DNA from 3 places in the Aeribacillus pallidus genome. Region 1 is predicted to be linked to each of the others. Evidence: riboswitches for the same ligand, from Rfam matches in the RefSeq annotation. Region 1 holds a riboswitch; each other region holds the start of a gene.

Region 1 (6,909 bases):
AAGGATCTTTAAATAATTGTTCAAACCAAGCTTCAAGATTATCCGTAACGGCATGTTCTTTACGTTCTGCCATTTGAAAATCCTCCATTTATAGCTCTGATTAGTAAGCTTTACTTTTATTCATCATATTCACTCGGAAGGAAAAAGTGAGGTTCGAACAACCATTTTCAATCATAAGGAAAAAAATGATTAAATGGTTCCAGATGGAATGTCTAATTTTTTAATTTCACGTAGCCAAATTATTTAGAAAGACAAAAGCCACTAAAAATAAGACTAATATAATTTCACGCATCCAAGTAATTGATGAAAAATAACAGGGGAAAACCCCTGTCATTACAATGTATACGATTGAAAGGAACTGGATGTTGGTGCTTTGGACTTTTGTTTACGCCAATCGTTCCAAGTAAGGATATAGACTATGATAAAACAAATACTTGATAGTTGAAAGATGGTCATTAAGTTAATGTAAGAAGATATGAAACCGAAAAATAAAGAACTGACGCCAATTCCTAAATCAATGGCAGAATAAAACATCCCGTTAGCAACCCCGCGACGTTCGGGGATGGTTTTTGATATGACCCATGCTTGTAGAGCGGGCATCATGGAACCATAACCAAGACCGAATAATACACCAGATAATATTAACCATTCGACCGAATTCGTATAAGAAAGCGTCCAAAGTCCAGTAAATGTTAACATAGAGCATATCATCATTAAAAGCCAAGGACCTCGGCGGTCAAACCATTTGCCTGTGAATGGACGAACGACTATTGCGGTGAGGGCATTAAATAAATAAAATAGGAATATTTGATCAATGTTTCTCTCATTTCCAAAAATAACAATAAACGTCACGATCGTACCATATCCAAATGCAGCTAAAAAGGTAATGAATGCTGGATAAGTACCATTTCGTTCAATCATTACACGAAAAAACGAGAACTTTTTCCACTGGAGCTTGTTTTGAAGAACAGATTCAGGCGTTTCGTAATGAACACTTGTTAAAATAAGAACGGCAACAAGCCCAATTACACTTGCGACACAAATTAATGTTTCAAATCCCCAATTTTGGTACAAAATGATTCCTAAACTTGGTGCAGCAATCATAGCCACAGTCATTGATAATGCAAAATATCCCATGCCTTCACCGATTCGTTTGGATGGGACAAGTTCAACAGCTGCTGTGCCGTTCGCTGTCGTTGACCACCCCCAAGCGAATCCATGAAGAAGTCGCAACCATAAAAACAATCCGATCATAGCGGCATACATATATGAAAAGGTAAGGAGGAGTAGGGCGGTAGCTCCAACAACAACCATCCATTTTCGTTTAGAACTACCTAAAAGAAATCCAATCAACGGACGAATCAATACAGCTCCAAACGTAAATAAAGATGTGACCAGTCCAACTTCTAACGGAGAGGCACCAATTTCTTTCGCTTGCGGTGGTAATGTCGGCAACAACATTTGAAAGCTCATAAACACAAACATGTTCCCAAGAACTAATAAAGTAAACGACTTCGTCCAAAGTCGCGTCTCATCACACTGCATAAAATAACTCCTCTCAAAAACTATTTCGAATCACGAAAAATATTATACTACGAGGAAACGAAAATAAAAAGAAAAACAACTTCTTCTACCAATAAATAATTTCACGCACCCAAATTTTTATTTTAAAATAAATATAAAAAAGTAGTTAAAGAGGAAAATCTGGTTTCCAACAGGGAAGCGTGAAGACAAAAGAAAGGGATTTAACCCTATAAATCAAAACCTTGTGATGATCAAACATACCGAAAAGTTTTGAATTAGAATTATTATTTATATACAAGTCCCCCTTTATTACGTATAATGTTGAAAAAAGACAATTACATAGGGAATGGAAAATGGGTGCTGTTAGAAAGACAGCTTAAAAGGGAAGTTTGGTGAAAATCCAACGCGGTCCCGCCACTGTGAATGGAGAGCATCCTATAAGAGACCACTATGCATTTTGCATGGGAAGGTATAGGATGCGATGACCATGAGCCAGGAGACCTGCCCATTTTCTAGACACCATTTTACCTACGAGGATAGGGAGGTGTCGTTGGAAGGCGGTTCGCCTGTTTGATGCCGAATCGTAGCCATTTATTGGCTATTTTACTGAATATAACGACATCTCCCTTTTTATGTAGGAGATGTCGTTTTTTATTTCCTACTAGTAGAAAAAAGACATGATTAATGAAAGCAAAAGTTGAAGTAATTCCTAAAAAAGCTCGCGCTGCTGTTCGGAAGAAAGAAGAAAATGATTGATAGCTCAGTACGTTAAGGGAGTGGAAGGCAAAGTGATGATATTTGTTACTGGCGGTGTGCGGAGCGGAAAAAGCTCGTTTGCCGAACAGTTGGCGGTGGAAATAGCGAGTGAACATCAGCTCCATCTACATTATATTGCGACAAGTGAAGGAACTGATGACGAAATGAGAAAACGTATTACCCTTCACCGCTTAGCACGAGAAAAAAGCCCGATGCCATGGAAAACATGGGAATTTCCCCATCCAAATTTTCATTTGATTTCGAATTTTGGAAAGGAAGATGTAATTCTTTTAGATTGTCTTACGACATGGATGGGCAATGTTTGTTTTCATCAATTTGAATGTTCTCCACCATCAACTAGCGAAGCTTTTATGAATAGTACAGTTTTAAAGGTAATGAATACCATTGATGCTTTTTCTGCTCGTGTCCATACGTTCATTCTTGTCTCCAATGAACTATTACACGATGGAAACCTTGATGACCCGTATGTGTTTGCCTATCAGAGGATGATTGGCCTCTTGCATCAAAAAATAGTCAATCGAGCAGATACAGCATTTCTTGTAGAAACAGGAATCGCGCTAAAAATGAAGGGATGATGATGGTGAAAGGGATTATGATTCATGGGACGGCTTCGAATGTAGGGAAAAGCTTTATTACAACGGGTTTTTGCCGGATTTTTTCCGATTTAGGATATAAAACTGCGCCGTTTAAATCACAAAATATGTCCAATAATTCGTATGTCACCTTTGATGGAAAGGAAATTGGCCGCGCCCAAGGAATACAAGCTGAAGCCGCCCGAACAGAAGCAACGGTTTATATGAATCCGATTTTATTAAAACCGAGAAATGACACACATTCAGAAGTCGTATTATTTGGGAAAAGCTATGACACGTTTTCTGGACAAGACTATCGTAATGACTTTTATGAGAAAGGATTATCGGTCATACAAACCGCATTAAATGAGTTAAGTAACGAATACGATCTTCTTGTCGTTGAAGGAGCAGGAAGTCCTGTGGAAGTGAACTTAAAAGATCGAGATCTTGTCAATATGAAAGTCGCCGAACTTATGGATGTCCCGGTCATTTTAGTGACAGATATTGAAAGAGGGGGAGTATTTGCAAGCATTGTCGGGACGCTTGCATTGTTAGAACCTCACGAAAGAAAGAGAGTTAAAGGTGTGATTATCAATAAGTTTCGAGGAGATATCAGCCTTTTTCAAAGCGGTGTAGAATGGATTGAAAAACAGACAGGGATCAAAGTGCTTGGGGTGCTCCCTTACTTAGACGATCACCAAATTGATGGAGAAGATTCATTATCGATTCGAACAAAAGTATTAAATGATCATTTTCTTGACATTGCCGTTATTCGTCATCCTTATATTTCGAATTTTACAGATGTAGAGCCTTTTCTATTTGAAGAAGATGTGGCGATTCGCTGGGTGGACCATGTTGATCAACTTGGACATCCAGACGCAGTGATCATTCCAGGGACAAGAAGTACGATTCACGATCTACAAACGATAAAAAAACGAGAGTTGGATCAAGCACTTGTTCAATATGTGCAAAACGGTGGAACCGTCGTTGGCATTTGCGGTGGCTATCAAATGCTTTCGGAAAAACTATTAGATCCATATGGAGCGGACAGTGGGGTACATGGGCCTGAAACGGAAGGAATCGGGTTGCTTCCAGTTCAAACGATTTTTTTCAATGAAAAGAAGACAAAGAGGATAAAGGGGATGACCCACCCCACAGTCACCATAGCCGGTTACGAAATTCATACAGGCATTACGCAAAAAATGCGAGAAGATGAGCGATTTTCTCCTTTTCTTTTTGATGAAAATGGTCAAGCGGCCGATGGATGGATCCGTGAAGATGGGGCTGTGATCGGAACATATGTCCATCATCTATTCCACAATGATGAATGGAGAACCTTTTGGCTGAATCAACTTCGGCGTAAAAAAGGCCTTCCAGAACAAAAAACGCTCTTAATTACAGCAAAAAAAGATAAACAGTATGATCGCCTTGCGGACCATATTCGGACGTACGTGAACATAGATGAGATCGTCAAGTTGGCAACGGGGAAAGAGGGTTAGACAAAGTGAAAAAGGCGCTACAGGATGCGAAAAACGGTTTTTTGCTTGCTCTTCAGTTTTTTTCAGCCATTCCGATCCATCGGTCGATCCCTATACAAAGCATAACGAAAAAAAGGATGATCCAATCCTTTCCTCTTATCGGTCTTTTCATTGGCTTGATCCTTTGGGGGCTACTCTATTTGTTAAGTGTTTGGAGTCCTTTTTCCATACTGGCTGTCACTTTTATTGTGTTTTTAACTAGTATTTTGTTGACCGGAGGCATTCATGTTGACGGCTGGATTGATTGCAGTGATGCCTATTTTTCATATCGTGATCGGGAAAAGCGTTTAGATATTATGAAAGACCCGAGAGTGGGGGCATTTGGCGTATTATCCGTTATCCTCTTGTTGTCGGCAAAATTTTTTGTGATGTATGAAACGATCGCCCGGATTGACGTAAAGCTATTATTTATCATGATTTCCATTCCTTTTCTTTCTAGGATTGGAGCAGGGTATTTACTTGTCATGGGTAAACCCGCACGTGAGGAAGGAATGGCGGTTTTTTTTAAGAATGGAGTCGGAAAACAAAATCTGATTGTCTATCCTATGTATGTTTTCGTTTTTTCTATCATTATCTATTCGTTTGTGAAGGAAGCTTTTTTCATCTATTGGTGGCTCGTATTTACTTTTATACTTTGGTTGATTTTTACTTACCGATTTATTATGAAACATTTCGGCGGAATCACAGGTGACATCATTGGCGCGAGTATCGAAGGGGGAGAAGTGATGTTATGGATCGTTCTGTGGTTGTGCTCTTATTACGTCATGGCCTAACAGAAGCCAATGTTTCCAAAAGGTATGTAGGCTGGAGTAATCCCCCTATATGTCAAAAGGGAATGGAATGTTTGTTCAAAACGAAATCTAAAATCCCTCATTATGACACCGTCATCTCCAGTGATTTGGCACGTTGTACGGAGACAGCCAACATATATTTTCCAAATCAAACGATTCATTATTGGAAGGACCTGCGTGAGTTGAATTTTGGAGAATGGGAGAATCATACATTTGAAGATTTACAAAGCGACCCCCTATATAAAGAGTGGGTAGCCAACCCCGAAATAACTCAGCCTCCTGGCGGTGAAACATTCGCTGATTTTCGCCATCGAATGAACGGTGTGATCGATCGATTGTATCAGTTTATGATAGAAAAAGAGGTTTTCCGTGTAGCGATCGTCTCGCACGGAGGCGTTTTGAGATATTGGCTTACGCAGTTTCATCCTGAACAAAAGTCATTTTGGGATTGGAAAGTTCATCATGGAGCAGGATATGAATTTGTATGGAAGAATCTTGATTCGTTTAGGAGGGGAGAAAGGTGCATTTCGTTAAAGGAGGTGCCTTCAACGGAAAACGGAAATGGGTAAAACAAAAATATGGAGAAGATATTGATTGGCGGTCGATGTATACGGCTAATCCCGAGATTGCATCATGGGAGCAGTGTTTCTCTCATTCTTCTATTGTCGTACTGGAAGGGGTTGAGCAATATATCAAAAAAGCATTTGTTAACAATCATCCTTCATTTCCAAGACAAACATGGTGTGCATTTCTCGATACTTGGCGAAAGTGGGAAAGTGAAGATGAAAGAACCGTTATTTGGATAGGAACGGATGTAACGAAAGGAATTGTTCCGATTGATCCACTGGAAAGAACATGGCGCGACTACACCGGATGGGCCTATCAAGAATTGGTTCGATACTGCAACACCGTATCAGTTATTTGGTATGGGCTCGAGCAGCGATTAAAAAATGAGGAGGAGAATCAAGATGATCATTTATACAAGAACCGGTGATGAAGGGAAAACGAGTATTATTGGTGCACGTGTAGATAAAGATGATGTCCGTGTCGAAGCATATGGAACCGTCGATGAGGTGAACTGCTTTGTTGGTCAGGCTATTGCAGAGCTTGATCGAGAAAAGTTTGAAGATATTATTGCCGATTTGGTTAATGTCCAGCATGAATTGTTTGACTGCGGGCATGATTTAGCTAACGTGTCAAAGAAACGTGAATACAAATTGAAAGAAGAATATGTTACCGCATTAGAGAAAAAAATTGATCAATATATAAGCGAAACGCCAAAGCTAGAAAGATTTATTTTACCCGGCGGCACAAAAGTTGCTGCTTCTATTCATATTGCCCGAACGGTGACGAGAAGAGCAGAGCGTTTAGTGGTGAAATTAATAAAAACAGGCGACCCTGTTCCTCAACTGGCTTTAAAATATTTAAATCGATTATCTGATTATTTTTTTGTGTTAGCGAGAGTCATCAATTTTCGGTCAAATGTAAAAGATGTTGAGTATGTCCGCAGTGCCGTTGTATTTCGTAAAGAAAAGAGAAAGGAAGAGTAAACATGAGAAAATGGGCGCAATTTTCCGTGTTTCTTGGATTAGCTGTATTAGGTGCGATGATCAAAATTCCTGTTGTTCTTGGAAGTATTGCGCTTGATACGTTGCCAGCACTCGTAGCAGCGGTTTTCTTTGGGAGTGTGTTTGGAGGAGCTGTCGG
Region 2 (6,909 bases), on a different contig from region 1:
ATTGAAAAGAATTTAACCGGCACAGCAAAAAAAATAGCGAAAATATTAGAAGAGCATGACGAATTAGAGACAGGATTGAATATTTCGTGGGAACTCATAGACGAAAATACGAAAGTTATCGTTTTGTATGACGATGAAACAATTTATTCTCCGAACATGTCGCTAGAAGAAAAAAGGGCTGTCACTGAATTTATTCGGTCGTCGTGGAACGATGGCGCTGAAGCTTCCAAACAAGAACTTTCTTTATCTAGTTCGCAAAATCGCTATGAAAATCTTTTAGTGATTTCTGTGCCGTTTCAGTTGCCAACAAATCGTGGGATGATTTATGTCTTTCAATCGCTGCAAGTGTTGAAAGAGACGTCCAAACAAACAACCAATTTAATTTTGCTTGCCGCTGGTATCGCAATTTTTTTAACAACGATTTTTGCCTTTTTCTTATCGACACGAATTACCGCCCCTTTACGAAAAATGAAAGAGGCAGCGTTTGCTGTCTCTAGAGGGAAATTCGATACGAAAGTTCCGATTTTAACCCATGATGAAATTGGGGAGCTAGCTACGGCCTTTAATCAAATGGGCCGACAATTGAAGTTTCATATTAATGCCTTAAATCAAGAAAAAGAACAACTAGCTAGTATTTTAAGCAGCATGGCTGATGGAGTTATTACGTTAAATCGGGATGGGGATATTCAAGTTTCCAATCCACCAGCAGAACGGTTTTTACAAAATTGGTATTTTGAAAAAGGAGACGAGAATCAAAAAGAAATTCCTTCAAAATTGAAAGAACTATTTAAAAAAATGGTCAAAACCGAACAAGAGCAAACTGGAGAAATTACTGTTCAAGGGCGTTCGTATGTGATTATAGTGAGTCCATTGTATAATAAAGACTCAATTCGGGGGGCCGTGACCGTCGTACGAGATATGACGGAAGAACGTCGTCTCGATAAATTGAGAAAAGACTTTATCGCTAACGTCTCCCATGAGCTTCGTACGCCGATTTCGATGCTGCAAGGGTATAGTGAAGCTATCGTTGACGATATCGCAGAAACAGAAGAAGAGAAAAAAGAAATTGCTAAAATTATTTATGATGAATCATTACGGATGGGACGATTAGTCAATGATTTACTGGACCTTGCCCGTATGGAGGCCGGTCACCAGTCACTAAACATCGAACAAGTAGAGGTCACTTCTTTTATCGAGAGAGTAACGAATAAGTTTCAAGGGATTGCAAAGGAGAAAGAGGTTGAACTATCGTTTCAATCAAATAGTGACACTCATCCATTTTTTATGGATCCTGATCGCATTGAACAAGTATTAACAAATTTAATTGATAACGCCCTGCGCCATACTCCGAATGGTGGCTTTGTCAAAGTGATTCAAAATTTGGATGAAAAAGGATTAACCGTTCATATTCAAGACTCAGGTTCTGGGATTCCAGAAGAAGACTTACCGTTTGTTTTTGAGCGTTTTTATAAAGCAGATAAAGCGCGTACTAGAGGCCGTTCTGGAACGGGATTAGGGTTAGCAATTGCCAAAAATATTGTCGAATCGCATAAAGGATATATTTCGGTTCAAAGTAAAGTTGGCCATGGTACAACCTTTACCTTTTTCTTACCATGGATTAATCCATCAGACACGTAAATTTGGGCGTCTTGTGTACAACCCTACGGTGTCATTGATTGTCAAACAGAGGTACATTTTGATGAATAATTTTGTTTCATGAGAAACCAAGATAGATAACTTGATTGAAAAAAACTTCTTGTCTAAATATTAATATTTTTGTAACATATTAAGAGGATTGTATTAAAAATACGACCTAATATGAACTGAAAGAACAGATGGTGTCCCATTTGGACTTAATAGGGAATTCGGTGAAAATCCGAAACTGTCCCCGCAACTGTAAAGGTGGACGAAGCGAGCATACCACTGTGCTAGATTTATAGCATGGGAAGGGCTTGCTTAGGAAGAAACCTAAGTCAGTAGACCTGCCATCTCGTTCTAAGTTTCAAAGCTTCGGGGGTTGAGCTTTTGAAACGGACCGTGAAGTGATTTTTTTCATGATGTCCGTTTTAGCTCATCCGATTTTGGATGGGCTTTTTTCAACCCTACAAAAATGAGGAAGGGGTAAGGACTATGAAATGGTGGAAACAGTTAGCAGCTCTCATGCTCATGCTGTTGTTGGTGTTGTCTGGTTGTAATCAAGAAGGATCAACACCAACAAATGAAGTAACATCAGAGGAGACACAATCATTACCTGTAGTGACGGATGCGTTAGGGAATGAAGTGCAATTAGATAAACAACCGGAACGAATCGTATCGCTTATTCCGAGCAATACAGAAATTTTATATGCCATTGGTTTAGGGGATGCAGTTGTTGGTGTATCTGATTGGGATAATTATCCAGAAGATGTGTTGAATAAAGAAAAAGTTGGTGGAATGGAATTTGATGTTGAAAAAATCTTGTCTCTTGAACCGGATTTAGTGTTAGACCATGGTTCACGCAATCACCAAGAAGATACACTTGTAAAACAATTACAAGATGCAGGTGTTCCGGTATTTGTTGTTCCTGAAGCAAAAAGTATTCAAGGTATTTTTGATACAATCGTTCAAGTCGGAAATTTAACGGGACAACAGGAACAAGCAGAGACAGTTGTTAGTGACCTCACAAATCGCTTAAACGAACTAAAAGATCAAGTGGCTCAAATGGATAACGGAGAACCGAAAGTGGTTTGGATAGAAATTTCGCCACAGCCGGAGCTTTATTCAGCCGGAAAAGGTACATACATTGATGAAGCGATTGAAATGTTAGGGGCGAAAAACGCCGTTGAACAAGAAGGCTGGCCACTCATTACTGAAGAAGCAGCCATTTCGTATAATCCGGATGTAATTATTACGACATATGGTTATTATGTGGACAATGCGATTGAACAAGTGCTATCCCGCGAAGGTTGGCAAGACGTAAAAGCGGTTAAAAATAAAGCCGTCTATGATGTACAGGCTGATTTATTATCCCGTCCGGGGCCACGAATTATTGAAGGGGTCGAGGAGCTTGCAAAAGCCATTTATCCAGATCAATTTAAATAAAAAAATACAAACTGTCTTAGCTATTGTTATTGCGATTGGATGTATAGCATTGGGGGTATCGGCAGGGGCGCTGTCGATTCCCTTTTCTATTATTGGTCAAATCTTCTTACATAAATGGTTGGCTGTCCCTTTACCAGATGGCGTAACCGATGTGATGAAAAATGTTATTTGGAACGTACGTTTGCCACGAGTGGTATTAGCCTTTTTAGTGGGTGCATCACTATCATTAGCTGGGGCAGCCTTTCAAGGACTGTTAAAAAACCCACTGGCAGATCCTTATACGTTAGGTGTCTCTTCTGGTGCGTCCGTCGGTGCCGTCTTAGTGATTTTTTTTCAATGGCAATTTCCAATCATTAATGGGTTAACCTTACCGTTTGTTAGTATTGCGTTTGCTTTACTTACATTATGGCTCGTATTACGGTTTGCAAAAGCGATCGATCACCATTTACGAGTAGAAACACTCATTTTAACAGGTATTATTTTTTCATCCTTTTTAGGGGCTGTGATTACCCTCTTCGTTGCCCTATCTGGGGAAGAGCTTCGCCAAATAATTACATGGTTGATGGGGAGTGTGGCGATGAGAGGGTGGGAATTTGTCTATCTTCTCCTACCGTTTTTTTTAATCGGAGCACTTCTAATTTTTTTCAACATTCGCGAGTTGAATGCGTTTACATTCGGTGAAGAAGTAGCAAAGCATCTTGGGGTGGATACGGAGCAAAGGAAGAAAATGCTCCTATTAGGGGCGTCAATTTTAACTGGAGCAAGTGTAGCGGTTAGTGGGACAATCGGTTTTGTCGGACTCGTCATTCCGCATATGGTTCGTCTATTCATTGGAAGTAATCACCGCTGGTTGCTACCGCATTCTCTTTTTTATGGCGGTGCTTTTCTGGTGATCGCTGATTTGTTTTCGCGTACGATAATCGAACCACGTGAATTACCAATCGGAGTCGTAACGTCCTTTATCGGAGCCCCTATATTTACATTTATTTTTTTCCGACGTAGAAGAAAAGGGATGTGAGACAGATGGCCAAACAACCTTTTATTTCCCTAGAAAATGTTTCTTTTCGGTATGACGAAAACACGCCGTTAATAAACGCCATTAATTTATCGATAGAACGATTCGAAATGGTCGGTATTATTGGGCCGAACGGTAGTGGAAAATCGACGTTGTTAAAATTGATGAATCGATCTTTGTCGTTACAACAAGGGGATATTTGGATTAACGGAAAACATATTCATGATTTTTCACCAAAGGAATTTGCAAGAAAAGTAGCCGTTTTACCTCAACATATGGAATTATCGTTTTCCTATACCGTTAAGGAGACTGTTTCCTTTGGAAGGTATGCTCATCAAAAAGGAATGTTTCCGAAATGGACGTCAAAGGATGAACAAGTAGTCCAACAGGCGATGCAACAAACGCAAGTGGATCACTTCGCGCAAGTTCCTGTCGTGCAATTAAGTGGCGGCGAAAGACAACGGGTGTTTCTTGCTCGGGCTCTTGCTCAAGAAGCGGAACTTCTACTGTTAGATGAGCCGACGAATCATTTAGATATTTCGCATCAAATTCAACTGTTAGCCTACTTACGCTCGCTTGTTGATCAACAAAAACTCACAGTCGTTTCTGTGTTCCATGATGTAAACTTAGCACTTATGTTTTGCGATCAGCTCATTATGATGAAAGAAGGAACGTGTGAACGACAGATCGTTCGGATGGATCGAATACATGAACAGCAATTGTCGTCCCTTTATGGTCTTACGTTTCATCTCCTTCCACATGAATCGAAAAGTACCATGCAGCTACAGCCTTTCGTTCCGAGTAGCTCGTTTTTTGGCAAAATAAAAGTTCATTTCAATGAAAAAGGAATTGATTTTTCCCGCCCAGTACGGTTATTTGGTAAATGCAATCAGGTTACGTTTGATGGTTGGTATGATGGGGTAACTAAAGAAGAGGTGGAAGAAAAGAATTACGCGGTTGCCCCTTCTCTTACACGAATTGAAGAGGTATATACTTCACAAGATGTAAACGTATATGGGTTATTCCATCAAAAATATGAGAGCCATGTCACTTTATATTTCCATATTAACCAAAGATTTTCATCTCTCCAACTTATTGATGTTTATACTCGTTGTTATGAAGAACTTGCACCAATTTTCCCTAAATTAAATAGTAAAATAACGATATTAATAGGTACTTGTGAATCTTCTTCGCAAATGAATGAAATACAATTTGACCGTATTCGACAATCGATATTTACGTTTTTAAATAAAGGAAAGAGATAAAAAAATCTCCTTCCTTTTTTCTTTAAAACGGGATATAGTGAGTTTGTAACTTTTTTTATTGAAGGTACGACTAATTTATTGACAGGAGGATATTTTATATGGACTCCTTTTTTGAAAAATTGTATGACAAGTACCACCAAGATGTATTTCAATTTTTATTTTATATGGTTAAAAATAGAGAACTTGCCGAAGACTTAGTTCAAGAGGTTTATATACGAGTATTAAAAGCCCAATATCATTTCCAAGGGAGGAGTTCTGAGAAAACTTGGTTATATTCGATTGCGAAAAATGTGGCGATTGATTACTTTCGAAAACAAAAAGGATGGAAAGAACGTATTGTTGATTTTTTTGATTGGAAGAAACAGTTAGTGATAAGCGACGCACCCATGCCTGAAGAAATTGCTATACAAAAAGAAGAAATTCAACTGATGTTTGAATGTTTACAAAGGTGTACGACAGACCAACAAATGGTGATTATTATGCGTTTCATTCAAGAATTATCGATTCAAGAAACCGCTGAAGCACTTGGCTGGACGGAAAGTAAAGTAAAAACGACGCAACACCGTGCATTAAAAGCATTAAAAAAACACATAATGGCTATGAAGGGAGGGTCGGAAACAAATGAAACGACATGAAGAGTACGAACAACAAATGAAAGAAATACTCCAATCGTTCCCTTCTATTTCCGACCATCGAACAAAAGAAGAGGTATATGACGAAATTCAAAAAAGAAGGCAGGAACCTCAAATAAGTCCAACGAAACGTTTTTATCTCATTCCTTCCTTTGCGGTTGTTGCTGTACTTGTTCTTTGTTTTGTGACGTGGAATATCCTAGTACAAAATGACCCTCACTATAATATTAGTGAAGACGGTGCTGAGAGTATATCTTTTGAACAAACTGTTTCTGAAGAGATGGAAGGCAAAAAATTTTCGATTATGGCGATGGAAGAGCCAGTCAAGTCCATTTATGATGATAGCCAAACCATTTTCACCTTTGGTCTACTTACTCCGGACCAACTCGTCGTTCCAATCAGTATCATTGGATCGAACGAGAGCTCTTGGTTTCAACAATTTCAAATATTAGCAAAGAAAATTCCTGAAGAGGAACTAGGATTTCAACCGTTGTATTCAAGTGAATTGATATCTTTTAAGCAACCAGAAAGTGAAAAGGTCCAATTACACATGAAAGTAGGTTCATTAACGGATCGACAAGTAATCGATGTTCAACCAATATATGAATCATTGAACTATACTTTTGCTGATTCGAACATTCGTTACGCAGAGGTCGTTACCGACGAGGCACAAGGGGAGTCGATTGAACAGCAATTTTCTATTAATAATAACCAAAAAAGTTCTTACTATATTTATCAATTAGGTCGAAAAAGTTATCTGGTCCCAATGAAAGGGGATTATTCTTCCTTGCAATCGGTCATTCAAGCAATGAAGCATGCCCCACGCGCCAATTTACAGCCGACGTTACCAGAACATGTTCAAATAAAGATTCAACCAATCGACAAAAATACAATATCATTGATTTTTCAACCGAAA
Region 3 (6,909 bases), on a different contig from region 1:
ATAATGGTACGAATGATTGGGATACCACCAGCAACACTTGCTTCGTAATACAAGTCGCATCCGTTTCTGTTTGCCGCGTCCTGTAACTCGGAACCATACAATGCAATTAAATCTTTATTTGCCGTAACAACATGCTTGTTATTGTTTAATGCTTGTAAAATATACTTACGAGCCTCTTCAATTCCTCCCATTACCTCTACAATCACATCAATTTCCGGATCATTAATCACTTCATCTGGATCAGTTGTTAACAAATCTTTTTCAATATCGACTAGGCGCCTTTTATTTACGTCGCGTAATAACACCTTTTGAACGTGTACCGGGCAACCGACTTGATGTTGTAACTCTTTTTGGTGATTACGGATAATTTTTACCACCCCAGAACCGACCGTCCCTAAGCCTAACAACCCAATTTTAATCACGCCATTCATGAGTGCCTCACCTCTTTTTGTATTTTCGTAGAGTACAATTGTTTTTGTATGATAGACAATATAACATGATTACTTTAGGAAAACAATACTAAAAATAATAAATTTTTATAATTTTCATGAAAGCGCCTTCATTTGTTCGCGTTTTTTATTATTAATGAATAATATTTTTGAACGTATTAAAACTAATTTCGAAGCATTTAACGAAGGAGGATAAAACGAATGGCTCTAACACCGTATGAACATCCATTTACACGTTTTCAACGAGATTTAGAGCGGTTTTTTAATTCCAGTTTTCCGCAACTGTTTTCTTGGACACCGGAACGTTTTGGCACACCAAGAATGGATGTACATGAAACCGACCTCGAAGTGATTGTTCATTGTGAAATTCCTGGTCTAGAGAGAAAAGAAGATGTAACGATTGATGTCGATCATAACGTATTATCAATCAGTGGTAAGATTGAACGGCATTATGACGTTAAAGAAGAGCAAACCCATCATCAAGAGCGGTATTTCGGTAAGTTTCATCGTTCCCTTACCCTACCTGCTGATATCGACGAATCTTCGATTAAAGCCACGTACCGCAATGGGATATTAGAGATTCGGGCAACGAAAAAAAATCCACCTCAACGTCGACGTATTGATGTGGAATTTCATTAACCCTATAGATTACACCCATGCCGGGCGCACAACAAAAAAAGACGAGTCGCTATGACTCGTCTTTTTCTAGGGCAAAAGGGGGTTTTTCATGAATCATTCTCCATCCTTGTATAGAGGGGGTAATTTTTTTGATTGAGAACGATTTTCAATTTCATTATAAGTTGTACTCCCCTCTTCGTCAACGATTTTCGTGTTACAAATTTGTTACAACAAGAAAGATGGTACAATTTTCAAAAATGGTGGACTTTTTGGTTGTTTTTTATATGACGAGTGTGGTATAATCATTTACGATATATAGTATTACCGCAAATTAATACAACAATATATTGTGTTTTCACCACGAAAACAGGTGTCCAAACTGGACTTAATAGGGAATCCGGTGAAATTCCGGAACTGTCCCCGCAACTGTAAGTGTGGACGAACAGGACACATCCACTGTTTAGACCAGCTTAATCGGCGTCTATACGGGAAGGGTCCTAAGTAGGAGGAAGCATAAGTCAGGAGACCTGCCTGTTTTTGGAGTAGTTTCAATTCTCCGGGGATTGAGAAGATGAAACGATAGGTGAAAAGGTGGCATCCTCCTTTTCCTATCGTTTGATCCGCTCAATTTTGGGAGCGGCTTTTTTATTTATTTTGACTAAATAGGAGGAAACCATATGACACAACTGACGACTCTTTTGTCTGAAGAAATCTTTTCGGAAATAAGCCCTCGTTTTCCATCAAAATACGTCGAGCATCTTATTTGTCGAAGTAATCGAGTGTTATCTCATAAACCTTGGCTTTCTGAAGATGAATGGCTCCATGAAATGATATTAGAAAGCTTAGCCCAAATCGATGTAGAAGAACCTGATTGGACATATGTTGCTGCTCACTTACATCTCCACCAATTGTATCGTCAAGCAGCCCGGAATCGTAGATATCATGTTCAACAAAAATACGGGTCTTTTTACGACTTAATCGTTACATTAGTAAATAAAGGGATCTACGCTCCGTTTTTACTCAAAAAGTATACACAAAAGGAAATTGAACAGCTTGAAAAGTTCATCGATTCTTCCAAAGATCAATTGTTTACATACATTGGTTTACGAACATTATCTGACCGGTACTTAGCACGTGGGTACGATAAAGAACTTTATGAACTACCTCAGGAACGTTGGATGATCATCGCTATGACGTTAATGCAAGATGAACCAGCTGAAATCCGAATGCACTATATCCAAGAAGCGTATTGGGCGTTAAGCCATTTATATATGACAGTCGCTACCCCTACTCTAGCAAATGCTGGGAAAACATATGGACAATTATCTAGTTGTTTTATAGATACGGTGGATGATAGTTTACAAGGAATATTTGATAGCAATACGGATATTGCTAACTTATCCAAATATGGTGGTGGAATCGGTGTCTATCTTGGAAAAATCCGAAGCCGAGGAAGTGATATAAAAGGATTTAAAGGAGCTTCCTCCGGTGTTCTTCCGTGGATGAAGCAGTTAAACAACACGGCCGTTAGCGTCGATCAGCTCGGTCAACGAAAAGGAGCCATTTGTGTCTACCTCGACGTTTGGCATAAAGACATCTTTTCCTTTTTAGATGCGAAGTTAAATAACGGGGACGAACGCTTCCGTACGCACGACTTATTTACAGGAGTATGCATCCCCGATTTATTTATGGAAAAAGTGGAAGCCCGCGAAGATTGGTATTTATTTGACCCACATGAAGTTCGAAAAGTGATGGGTTATTCATTGGAAGACTTTTACGATGAAAAAAAAGGACAAGGTTCTTTTCGTGAGAAATATTTCGAATGCGTCAACCACCCAATGCTATCAAAAGAAAAAGTACCCGCAATCGAAGTTATGAAAGGAATTTTAAAGAGTCAATTAGAAACAGGAACCCCTTTTATGTTTTACCGGGATGAGGTTAATCGAAAAAATCCGATGAAGCATCTGGGGATGATTTATTCTAGCAATTTGTGTACCGAAATTACCCAAAATCAAAGCCCAACGATTCAATCGACACAATATACCGAAGATGGAAAAATAATAATTGAAAAACGTCCTGGTGACTTTGTTGTTTGTAACTTATCGTCCATCTCGTTAGCCCGTGCGGTGATGGAAGATGTTCTCGAACGACTGATCCCGATTCAAATTCGTATGCTCGATAACGTTATTGATTTGAATCGGATTCCTGTTTTACAAGCTCAATTAACGAATAAAAAGTACCGGGCCATTGGATTAGGTACGTTTGGCTGGCATCATTTATTAGCTTTAAAAGGCATTACATGGGAGAGCGATGAAGCGGTAGCGTATGCCGATCGCTTATACGAAAAAATCGCCTTTTTAACGATTCATGCCAGCATGAAATTGGCAAAAGAAAAAGGATATGCTCCTGCATTTTGCGGTTCTGAATGGGAAACCGGAACCTATTTTGAAAAGCGTGGGTATTTGAATGCAACGAAGTCGCCGTTTCCGTGGAAACGTTTAGCAAAAGATGTACAAACATATGGGATTCGTAACAGCTATTTATTAGCCGTTGCTCCGAATTCTTCAACAGCACTAATTGCAGGAAGTACACCTAGTATCGACCCGATCTTTCAAAAACACTACTCAGAAGAAAAGAAGGATTATAAGATTCCGGTCACTGCTCCAGATTTAAATGAAAAAACTACTTGGTTTTATAAATCAGCCTATTTTATCGACCAACGTTGGAGCATCCGTCAAAATGCGGCCCGTCAACGGCATATTGATCAATCCATTTCGTTTAACTTGTATGTTCAAAATAACATAAAAGCAAAAGAATTATTGGAATTACACTTACTTGCTTGGTCATCTGGATTAAAAACCACATATTACTTACGGTCAACTTCTTCACTGTTAGAAGAATGCGATTCGTGCTCAAGTTAATCAATGGGAGGTTCAAGCTATGCATACCGTATCGAAACGAACTTTAATGGATAAAACAGCCCCAAACCGATCAACTGGAATCATCAATGGGAAATCTTCAAATGTTTTAAATTGGGACGATGTTCGTTTTCCATGGGCCTATCCTAAATATAAAAAAATGCTGTCCAACTTTTGGACGCCTTTTGAAATCAATATGGCTCAAGACATAAAACAATTTCCGAATTTAAGTGAAGCAGAACAAGATACCTTTTTAAAAATTATTGGGCTATTGGCACTTTTAGACAGCATTCAAACCGATTATGCAGGAAAAGTAGCCGATTATTTAACGGATTCTAGTTTAAATGCCCTCATGATTATGCTTGCCCAGCAGGAAGTGATTCATAACCATTCCTACTCGTACGTGTTATCAAGCTTGGTGTCCAAACAAAAACAAGATGAAGTCTTTGAATTTTGGCGAACAGAGCCCATTTTAGAACGACGAAACGATTTTGTCGTTCGGGGATACCGAGATTTTGTCGAACAACCAAACGTAGAACATTTATTAAAGTCCATTGTGTTTGATGTAATCTTAGAAGGTTTATTTTTCTATTCAGGTTTCGCCTTTTTCTATCACCTTGCTCGTAATCAAAAAATGGTAGCTACAAGCACGATGATTAATTACATTAATCGCGATGAGCATATTCACGTAGACTTGTTTGTGAAAATTTTCAAAGAAATATTGAATGAATATCCCGAATATAAGAAAAAGCTTGAACCTTTTGTCCAGCAAACATTTCTTCAAGCTGCTGAATTAGAAATCGAATGGGCAAGATACATTATCGGCCATCGCATTGATGGAATTTTTATTAATGAAGTAGAAGATTACATTAAGTTTTATGCAAATGTTCGTGCCAATCAATTGGGATATGATCGACCGTTTGAAGGATATCGGAAGAACCCTCTTCGTTGGATTAAAGCGTATGAGGAAGTTGATTTAGGGAAATCCGATTTCTTTGAACAAAAATCACGACAATACACGAAAGTCAATTATGTCGATAATGGTTTTGATGAACTATAAAGGGAAGGGTTGTCTCTAAATATTGGGACAACCCTTTTTTAAGATATGAACGGCTATCTTACGGTGGCAATCAATCCATTATGAACTTTTATATATCCGTGACGTTCAATATTCAATCCGTTTTCATAGGCATAGAGTCCCATTTGTTCGACCGTCATCAATTCACGGTACGTATGGTTCATGACATCGGCCATCACTCGATAATATATACGTGATTTCCATTGATTACGTGGCGTTGTCATAATACAATACCCTGTCGGTTTAAGAAATTTTCGGTGCCATTCGATGACTTCCGGCTTTTTCTCATCTGGAAAATGTTCGAGTAACCCGACCGATAGAACGATATCAAATTCTTTTCCAAATGGTAAATTTCGAATATCGTCTACGATATATTCAATGTGAAAATCTTTTTTATAGTATACTTTTTTACCACCTGTTGCCAAATTCCCCCCTAAAAACGGATACGATTCAGGAAAGTCTTGAAATCTTGTATCACGACAATAGGCATCGTAATCCACTAATACGACTTCAGCACCGGGATACATGGCCGCTAATTGCATCCCTTCGTATCCTTCCGCCGCACCTAAAAAAAGGATTTTAGGCTTGGTTACATCTAATCCTTCAAAAAGTGCCCGCTTTCCACGAGGGTCCCAAATACCGTCTTCGACCCGATGCACATAGTTCCATAAATGAATTTGGATGACATCTTGAAGAGCTGTTTGAATTTCTTGTAAACGAAACCTTTTTAAACTTCGAAAAAATGCTTTCTTTTTATCGTCCATTTCTCTTGGTACATCCTTCACAAACCACTCGTGAAACGCTTGATTAAAAAATTGCCAGGAAGTTTTTGGATCCATCGTTTGATGGTGCTCCTTTTCCCATGCTAAGCGATCTTTAGAATAAGTTGTCACTTCATAAGGTTTGCCGACATCTTTCCACGTAACCATACTCCAATCACGAATGTTTGAACATTTTACAAATCGATCTTTTTGTTTAGGTGACAACGTTCGTAAATCCACTCGATAGCTATTCGTTAAAAACGTATTCTCTATCGCCACTTCATCCTTTATGCATACCGACGAATGCGATTCCGTTTCCATCGTCCCCTTCATTGGAGCACCTCCTATTTTTCTGAATTTTCTAATAAAAATTGTACATCAAAAGCAGTTTCTGGTCAGTTTCTTTTCTAAAACAACTTTCGACAACTCTACCTAGTCTCATGTATGTTTGTGCATCAAAAAAATAACGCTAGAACATGATATTCTAGCGCTTACTAACTTATTTATGAAAAACTCCTTTTTTCTGCACGTACATAATCGCTAACGCTAACACTAAAATACTCCCCTTTAAGATATCCATCGCATAATACGGTACGTTCCACATTGTCAGTCCATTCAATAACACACCAATTAACACTGCCCCGAAAAACGTGCCAATGACGTTTGGTTTTCCTTGACCAAACACGGAATACCCAATAAAAGAAGCAGCGACGGCATCCATTAATAAGGAAGCTCCTGCTGACACTTGTCCAGTACCGACTCTAGCAGCTAAAACGATACCGGCAACCGAAGCAAAAAATGCACTTAACAAGTACGCATAGGTCCGGTAACGATTCACCGAAATTCCTGACAAGCGTGCCGCTTCAGGATTGCCGCCCGTTACATAGAGCAATCTGCCTGTCTTTGTGTATCGAAAAAATAAATGAAGAAATATGACCGCAGCAAGCATGAGAAGAACGGGAAACGGAATCGATAACCATTTTCCTTGACCAATAAATAAAAATGAAGGGATAAATTTACCAGGTGCCATTTCTCCATTGGTTAACATCATATTATTGTAGATGGAATACCCTTTTGTTGCTGTT

What was found. Region 1 has a riboswitch for cobalamin ahead of ABES52_RS07020 (bifunctional adenosylcobinamide kinase/adenosylcobinamide-phosphate guanylyltransferase). Riboswitches for the same ligand answer to the same signal wherever they lie in the genome.
Region 2: linked by a shared signal. The riboswitch ahead of ABES52_RS08450 (ABC transporter substrate-binding protein) and the one ahead of ABES52_RS07020 (bifunctional adenosylcobinamide kinase/adenosylcobinamide-phosphate guanylyltransferase) in region 1 are both predicted to bind cobalamin.
Region 3: linked by a shared signal. The riboswitch ahead of ABES52_RS06595 (ribonucleoside-diphosphate reductase subunit alpha) and the one ahead of ABES52_RS07020 (bifunctional adenosylcobinamide kinase/adenosylcobinamide-phosphate guanylyltransferase) in region 1 are both predicted to bind cobalamin.

What each region holds. Positions count from the first base shown of each region.
Region 1 covers NZ_JBCNBW010000031.1:9,017-15,925, forward strand. Annotated here, with positions in the region: gene ABES52_RS07010 (Hsp20/alpha crystallin family protein) at 1-73, opposite strand, end outside; gene ABES52_RS07015 (MFS transporter) at 334-1,545, opposite strand; cobalamin riboswitch at 1,863-2,047, shown strand; gene ABES52_RS07020 (bifunctional adenosylcobinamide kinase/adenosylcobinamide-phosphate guanylyltransferase) at 2,316-2,876, shown strand; gene ABES52_RS07025 (cobyric acid synthase) at 2,882-4,372, shown strand; gene cobS (adenosylcobinamide-GDP ribazoletransferase) at 4,378-5,184, shown strand; gene ABES52_RS07035 (histidine phosphatase family protein) at 5,142-5,771, shown strand; gene ABES52_RS07040 (bifunctional adenosylcobinamide kinase/adenosylcobinamide-phosphate guanylyltransferase) at 5,723-6,196, shown strand; gene ABES52_RS07045 (cob(I)yrinic acid a,c-diamide adenosyltransferase) at 6,171-6,752, shown strand; gene ABES52_RS07050 (ECF transporter S component) at 6,755-6,909, shown strand, end outside.
Region 2 covers NZ_JBCNBW010000034.1:178,566-185,474, forward strand. Annotated here, with positions in the region: gene ABES52_RS08445 (ATP-binding protein) at 1-1,638, shown strand, start outside; cobalamin riboswitch at 1,820-2,004, shown strand; gene ABES52_RS08450 (ABC transporter substrate-binding protein) at 2,131-3,081, shown strand; gene ABES52_RS08455 (FecCD family ABC transporter permease) at 3,047-4,099, shown strand; gene ABES52_RS08460 (ABC transporter ATP-binding protein) at 4,105-5,361, shown strand; gene sigX (RNA polymerase sigma factor SigX) at 5,460-5,996, shown strand; gene ABES52_RS08470 (RsiX family anti-sigma factor) at 5,983-6,909, shown strand, end outside.
Region 3 covers NZ_JBCNBW010000027.1:20,876-27,784, forward strand. Annotated here, with positions in the region: gene ABES52_RS06585 (homoserine dehydrogenase) at 1-431, opposite strand, end outside; gene ABES52_RS06590 (Hsp20/alpha crystallin family protein) at 651-1,088, shown strand; cobalamin riboswitch at 1,419-1,616, shown strand; gene ABES52_RS06595 (ribonucleoside-diphosphate reductase subunit alpha) at 1,745-3,988, shown strand; gene ABES52_RS06600 (ribonucleotide-diphosphate reductase subunit beta) at 4,008-5,045, shown strand; gene ABES52_RS06605 (class I SAM-dependent methyltransferase) at 5,099-6,157, opposite strand; gene ABES52_RS06610 (ABC transporter permease) at 6,324-6,909, opposite strand, start outside.